Regions from separate parts of the Lentzea sokolovensis genome, predicted to be linked through region 2. Evidence: riboswitches for the same ligand, from Rfam matches in the RefSeq annotation. Region 2 holds a riboswitch; each other region holds the start of a gene.

What was found. Region 2 has a riboswitch for cobalamin ahead of metE (5-methyltetrahydropteroyltriglutamate--homocysteine S-methyltransferase). Riboswitches for the same ligand answer to the same signal wherever they lie in the genome.
Region 1: linked by a shared signal. The riboswitch ahead of SK854_RS07310 (ribonucleoside-diphosphate reductase subunit alpha) and the one ahead of metE (5-methyltetrahydropteroyltriglutamate--homocysteine S-methyltransferase) in region 2 are both predicted to bind cobalamin.
Region 3: linked by a shared signal. The riboswitch ahead of SK854_RS01635 (CbtB domain-containing protein) and the one ahead of metE (5-methyltetrahydropteroyltriglutamate--homocysteine S-methyltransferase) in region 2 are both predicted to bind cobalamin.

The regions. Positions count from the first base shown of each region.
Region 1 covers NZ_JAXAVU010000004.1:391,213-393,470, reverse strand. Annotated here, with positions in the region: gene SK854_RS07315 (FAD-dependent monooxygenase) at 1-391, opposite strand, end outside; cobalamin riboswitch at 808-1,019, shown strand; gene SK854_RS07310 (ribonucleoside-diphosphate reductase subunit alpha) at 1,131-2,258, shown strand, end outside.
Region 2 covers NZ_JAXAVU010000014.1:785,658-787,915, forward strand. Annotated here, with positions in the region: gene SK854_RS37455 (TetR/AcrR family transcriptional regulator) at 64-624, shown strand; cobalamin riboswitch at 623-827, shown strand; gene metE (5-methyltetrahydropteroyltriglutamate--homocysteine S-methyltransferase) at 924-2,258, shown strand, end outside.
Region 3 covers NZ_JAXAVU010000001.1:342,938-345,195, reverse strand. Annotated here, with positions in the region: gene SK854_RS01645 (HAD family hydrolase) at 1-227, shown strand, start outside; gene SK854_RS01640 (CbtA family protein) at 224-979, opposite strand; gene SK854_RS01635 (CbtB domain-containing protein) at 1,005-1,193, opposite strand; cobalamin riboswitch at 1,227-1,403, opposite strand; gene SK854_RS01630 ((2Fe-2S)-binding protein) at 1,452-2,102, opposite strand; gene SK854_RS01625 (phosphoribosyl-ATP diphosphatase) at 2,211-2,258, shown strand, end outside.

The DNA of each region.
Region 1 (2,258 bases), on a different contig from region 2:
CGTCGTCCTGCTCGAACGCGACCACCCCGTCACCGCGCCGGACCTGTGCGCCCAGTGCGATCGCGTGGTCGGCGAGCAGGTGCTCGGCGGTCGGCTGCTGGATGCCCAGCAGGAAGGTGAACGAGGAATCCAGGCCGCCGGGCGTGGGCTTGGGGATGGCGGCGAAGGCTCCGCCGACCGGGCGCTGCCTGCCGCGTTCCAGAAAGCGATCCAGCAGTCCGCGCATCGCCAGGACTTCCAAACTGCGAATGTGCAGACTCACAATCCGCACGAACGACGACGAGGGCTCCGGTTCCTTTTCGAGAACGAGCACCTGCACGTCGTGCAGTCGCACTTCGGCGGCCAGCATCGCGCCGGTCGGACCGCATCCGGCAATGATCACGTCGAACATGAACCACCCGTTCAGCCCTGGCATCGGCGGCTCAGTGTGGGGCTCCTCGGATCTAGTCGCAAGCGAAATACGGTGAACGATGTATTCACGGTGTGCACACAGCTGCGCGACGAGATCGTGGCCTGGGGCCTGGCGCCGGGTGCGCACCTGAAACGCCGAGTTCGCCGACGGCGACCCCGAGGAGTTGATCGCGCGGCTGGACGCGTTGATCGACGAGGCAGCGGGCAACCCCTACCTCGGCGAGGCGCTCGGGGCGTTGCGCGGGCAGCTGCGGCGGTTGCGACTGGCCGCTCGCCGGAACGCCCGGCGATGTCGTTCCACATCCACGACAGCCTGCGCGCCCTGGCCGACGTCCTCTGGGCCAACTGAGCGACACGCCCACTAGATGTAGTTGCTCGTGGCTCGACGGCGCCCATGTATTGTGCTCCGAAGCTGGTTCGGCCGATCCTCCAGATCGGTCGTCGCAAGAGGGAACCCGGTGTGAGTCCGGGACTGCCCCGCAGCGGTGAGTGGGAACGAAAGCCGTCAGAAAGCACTGGACATCGATGTCTGGGAAGCGACGGCCGGTAGGCGCCTGGCGACAGGCTCGCCCATGAGTCCGAAGACCTGCCAGCGCCCCGCACGTGCCTGCGTGCGGGCGTCCGCGGCCCCGAGGGAGGGCGGGAGGACGTGGCGGTCGCGCGCGCCCGTTCACTCCTCGCTGTCCCCGTGGCCACCCGAGCTCGCGAGGAGAGAGCTAGTGACGGCGGTCGACACGGTCACCACCACTATGCGCGTCAAGAAACGCAACGGTTCACTGGAACCCGTTGACTTGAACAAGATCGTGCGCGCGGTGGAGCGCTGCACGGTCGGTCTGCACGACGTCGACCCGCTGCGGGTCGCCACCAAGACGATCAGCGGCCTCTACGACGGCGCCACCACCGAGGAACTGGACCGGCTGTCGATCCAGACCGCCGCGGCGCTCGTGTCCGAGGAGCCCGAGTACTCCAAGCTCGCCGCCGGCCTGCTCGCGGCGTTCATCGAGAAGGAAGTGCGCCGCCAGGGCGTGATGTCCTTCAGCCAGAGCATCGCGCTCGGCCACGCGGAAGGCCTGATCGGCGACGCGACCGCGGAGTTCGTGGCCGCCAACGCCCGCAAGCTCGACGACGCGATCGACCTCGACGGCGACCGGCGGTTCGAGTACTTCGGCCTGCGCACGGTCTACGACCGCTACCTGCTGCGCCACCCCGCGAAGCGTTCGGTGATCGAGCAGCCGCAGTACTGGCTGCTGCGCGTCGCGTGCGGTCTCTCGCAGACCGCGACCGAGGCGATCGACTTCTACCGGCTGATGTCGTCGCTGGCGTACCTGCCCAGCTCGCCGACGCTGTTCAACTCCGGTACGCAGCACACCCAGATGTCGTCGTGCTACCTGCTGGACTCGCCGCGCGACGAGCTCGAGTCGATCTACGACCGCTACAAGCAGATCGCCCGGCTGTCGAAGTTCGCCGGCGGCATCGGCGTGCAGTGGTCCCGGGTCCGTTCGCGCGGTGCGCTGATCCGCGGCACGAACGGCCACTCCAACGGCATCGTGCCGTGGCTGCGCACGCTCGACGCGTCGGTCTCGGCGGTCAACCAGGGCGGCCGACGCAAGGGCGCCGCCTGCGTGTACCTGGAGACGTGGCACCCGGACATCGAGGAGTTCCTGGAGCTGCGCGACAACACCGGTGAGGACGCGCGCCGCACGCACAACCTCAACCTGGCGAACTGGATCCCGGACGAGTTCATGCGCCGCGTCGAGGCGGACGGGGACTGGTCGCTGTTCGACCCTGACGAGATTCCCGAGCTGGTCGACCTGTGGGGCGACGAGTTCGACCGCGCCTATCGCGGC
Region 2 (2,258 bases):
TCGATCGATCGATCGGGCCTGACGCTAGAGTGAGGGCGTCCAGGCGGTCAAGGGAGGCAGCAGATGACGACGGAGGAACGGGTCCGCGAGGCCGCCGTGCGGTTGTTCGCCGAACGCGGCTTCCACGGCACCGGCATCCGCGACCTCGCGCAGGCCGCCGGGCTGTCGTCGGCGACGCTCTACCACTACATGGGCACCAAGGAAGACCTGCTGGTCGAGATCATGCGCACGAGTCTCACCGAGTTGATCGGCAAGGCCGAGCAGATCACCGGTGACGAGACGGACCGTCTCGTCTCGTTGGTCAAGATGCACGTGCGGGCGCACGCCGAGAAGCCGCGCGAGACCGCGGTGGTGGACGGCGAGATGCGCGCGCTGACCGGCGAGCGCCGCGAGGAGATCGTGGCGTTGCGCGACCGCTACGAGCGCTTCTGGCAGGACGCGATCGACGACGGCGTGAAGGCGCGCAAGCTGACGGTGGCCGATCCGAGCGTCGCGCGGCTGGCGTTGCTGGAGATGTGCAGCGGCGTTTCCCGGTGGTACTCCCCGGACGGGCCGGTCAACTTGAGTGATCTCACCATTCAGTACGGCGCGATGGCGCTGGGCATGCTCGGCGCCGCCCGCTAGTGTCGGTCCTGCCAGCGGTTCACCCGGACTCGTTCCGGGTGGAGCAAAAGGGAACCCGGTGCGAGTCCGGGACTGCCCCGCAGCGGTGAGTGGGAACGAAAGCCGTCAGAAGCACTGGGTCTGCCAGACCTGGGAAGCGACGGCCGGTAGGAGCACGCAAGACGCCCACGAGTCCGAAGACCTGCCGCCGGTCCGCGCGCCGACCCGGCGCGCGGTGCTCCGGAGCCTCTCGGGCGCGGCTCCGTGCCGCCCTGCTCGCGTGTCTCCGGTGCTTCCGCACGCTCGCGAGGAGAGAGCCTGTGACCATCGGCAGCACCGTCTTCGGCTACCCCCGGATCGGACCGAAGCGCGAACTGAAGCGCGCGGTCGAGCAGTACTGGGCCGGGAAGATCGACGAAGCCGCACTTCACCAGACCGCCCGAGACCTGCGGGCGCGGACCTGGGCCGAACTGTCCGAACTGGACTCCGTGCCGTCGAACACCTTCTCGTTCTACGACCAGGTGCTCGACACGTCATTGCTGTTCGACGCGATCCCCCAGCGGTTCCGCGACCTCGGACTGTCCGAACTGGACACCTACTTCGCGGCTGCACGCGGCCGGGACGGCGCCGCGGCCCTGGAACTGACGAAGTGGTTCGACACGAACTACCACTACCTGGTGCCGGAACTGGGCCCGGACACCGAGTTCCGGCTGGCCGGCGACAAGCCGATCGCCGAGTACCGCGAGGCGCTCGAACTCGGCATCACGACCCGGCCGGTGCTGCTCGGCCCGGTCACGTACCTGTTGCTGGCCAAGAGCACGGTCCCCGGTTTCGAACCGCTGACGCTGCTCGACCGGCTGCTGGAGGCGTACGTCGAACTGCTCGGCCGCCTGCGCGTCGAGGGCGTCGAATGGGTGCAGATCGACGAACCGGCGTTCGCCGCCGACCGCACACCGGCCGAGCTGAACGCGTTGCGCCGCACGTACCGGACGGTGAGCGGGCTGCCGGGCAGGCCGAAGCTGCTGGTCACCGGCTACTACGGCGATCTGGGCGAGGCGCTGCCGATCCTGGCCTCCTCGCAGGTCGAGGCGATCGGCATCGACCTCGTGAGCGCGCCGGACACGTCGGTGGCGATCCCCGCGCTGCGCGACAAGATCCTGGTGGCCGGCCTGGTCGACGGACGCAACGTGTGGCGCACCGACCTGCACGCCGCTCTCGCGAAGGCCGCGGCGCTGCTGGGCTCGGCACGCGAAGTCGTCGTCTCGTCTTCCTCCACGCTGCTGCACGTGCCGTACGACCTGGAGGCCGAGACCCTCGAACCGGACGTGCGGGCGCGGCTGGCGTTCGCCCGGCAGAAGGTCCGCGAGATCGTGGTGCTGGGCAAGGCTTTGCGCGACGGAGCCGACGGCGCCTGGGCCGACGAGGCGCAGCGCCAGGTGCCCGGCCCGCGCCGCGACGACCACGTCCGGGCGCGCATCGCGTCGTTGCGGCCGGAGCACAGCCTCCGCGCGCCGTACGAGGAACGGGCCGCGGCCCAGCAGGCCCGGCTCGGGCTGCCGCCGCTCGCGACCACGACGATCGGGTCGTTCCCGCAGACCGGCGACATCCGCAAGGCACGCGCGGCGGTCAGGAACGGTCAGATCACCGAGGACGAG
Region 3 (2,258 bases), on a different contig from region 2:
TGAACAAGCCGCTGCCCGAGCCGTACCTGAAGGCGGCCCGGCTGCTGGGCGTGGACGCGGCGCGGTGCGTGGCGATCGAGGACTCGCCCACCGGGGTGGCCGCGGCGGTGGCGGCCGGGTGCACCGTGCTGGTCGTGCCGTGTGACGTGGAAGTGCCGACGGGGGAGCGGCGGGTGTTCCGCGACTCCCTCGCCGGCGTCGATCTGGACGTGCTGAAGGCGCTCTAGACGGAGGCCTCGGTCACGCGTGCTTTCGCCTTGCGCGCGGCCGGGTCGATCAGCAGGCCGAACACCACGCCGATGCCGACGTAGAGCGTGGCGAGCTGGGCGAGCGAACTGAGGCGGAACTGCCACAGCACGTTCACCGGCATGTCCGCGGGGATCGTGTCCGGCGGCGCGGGGAACGCCAGCAGCACCACCGCGACGGCCGCGGCCACCGCGAGCAGCACGGCCGTGGTCCGCATCGGCTGCGACTGCGCGCGCAGCTGCTCGGCGAGCCAGCTCGCCGCCCACACGATCACCAGACCGGCCACCACCACACCGAGGTAGAGCGCGGTCCGGTAGTTCACCGTCTCCGGGTCGCCCACGGCAGGCGGGTTGGCCGGGTACTTGAGCCACGGCAGCAGCGCCACGGCACCGAACACCGCGGCACCGAACGCGAAGCTGCGGCTGAACGGCGTGCTGCCGGTGAACCAGCGCTTCGACAGCGCGTAGGCCGTGGCGAACACCAGGCCCACCGCGATGCCGACGATCACCACGCCGAGCATGCCGCCCGCGATCTGGGCGCCACGGCTGACCAGCTCTTCCTCGCCGCCGTGCGTGTGGCCGGCCTCACCGGCGGGTTCCCGGGCCTCTTCGACCGCGAGCGCGGCGCGAATCGGGATCTCGGTCACCAGGAGCTGCACGAGCGCGGAGGCGACACCGGCGATACCGCCGGCCGCCACTCCGCGCAGCGCAAGGGACTTGTAGGTCGTCGTCATGTCTTCCCTGCCTGGGATCGGGGGATCAGTGGCAGGGGACGCCCAGCGCGTGGCGGCCGTCGTGGAAGAACTCGTGCAGCAACTCGGAACCCGCGCCGAGCGCGAGGCCGTTCTCCTGCAGGACCAGGTAGGTGACGATCAGGCCGAGCACTGAGACGGCGAAGGCCCATTTGGGCACGCGGACGGCGGACAGGCTTGCTGCGGGGCTCGTCATGACGGGCTCCTCCATACCTCGTGGAAGGTCAACTCTCCTTGCGGCGCCGCAGCCGGTCTCCTGACTCCCGGATCAACGCTGCCCCCGCGTCTTCCCAGCCCTCTCGCGAGGGCCAGTGACGTGCTCGGCGGGGATCGCTTCCCGGTCACAGTGGCGAGGACCGCGCCGGATTTTCACCGGCTTCCCGTCACTGCGGCGCGTGCACCGTAAGTTGATCGGCCCGTTAAGCACAACCGGCCATAAGAGTTGTTGCGTTCCTCACTTCACGAGTGGACAGTCACCACACTTCCCACCTGCGGCGACGCGGTAGTAGAGACAGCACGACCGGCGCCGGAACGAGACCTCTCCGGGAAAAGTCAGAAATTCCCCCGCCTGTTCGAACGGCGGGGCGCTCATGAGCCGTTCGCCGCGTTCTTCCGCTTCGTCGGCGGTGAGCATGCGTGCGCGCACAACCATTTTGAGCGCGCCCGCGATGTTCGACATGGCGTTTCCCCACAACAATCCGCGCGCCACGGGGGTCACGCCCTGGATCGCCTCCACCACCGGTGCGAGCGCCTCGGCGGCCTTCGGGCCCAGTCGTGGCTGGTCGATCCGGACGCTCAGGCCGTTCGTCGGGTGGTGCTGCCACCAGAGGTTCTCCGGGCGGACGTCGATCGGGATGCCCGCGGCCGTGAGCGGGCTGAGCAGCCGGGCCGTGTAGCTGAGGAAGAACAGGCTGGCCGCTACGCGTGGTTCTTCCGCTTTGTACCGGATCGCGATGGCGTCGATCGTGGTCTTGAGCGCCGGGCCTTCCAGCAGTGCCGTTCCCGGCAGCCAGGACTCGTCCGGGCGGCCGACGTCGAGCGCGAAGAACGGGTTGATTCCGCGCACCCGGCGGAGTGCTTCGAGGACCTCGGCGAACTCAGACACAGAAGTTCACGCTACCGGGTGTCCATGCAGGACAGATCACGTCCAACGCCTGGGACAGATGCGACCGCGGTGTGGACGGGGGTCGCCGGGATGGGAGGATGTCGTGCCGTGAAGACCTTCGATTCCCTGTTCGCTGAACTGACCGAACGAGCCGCC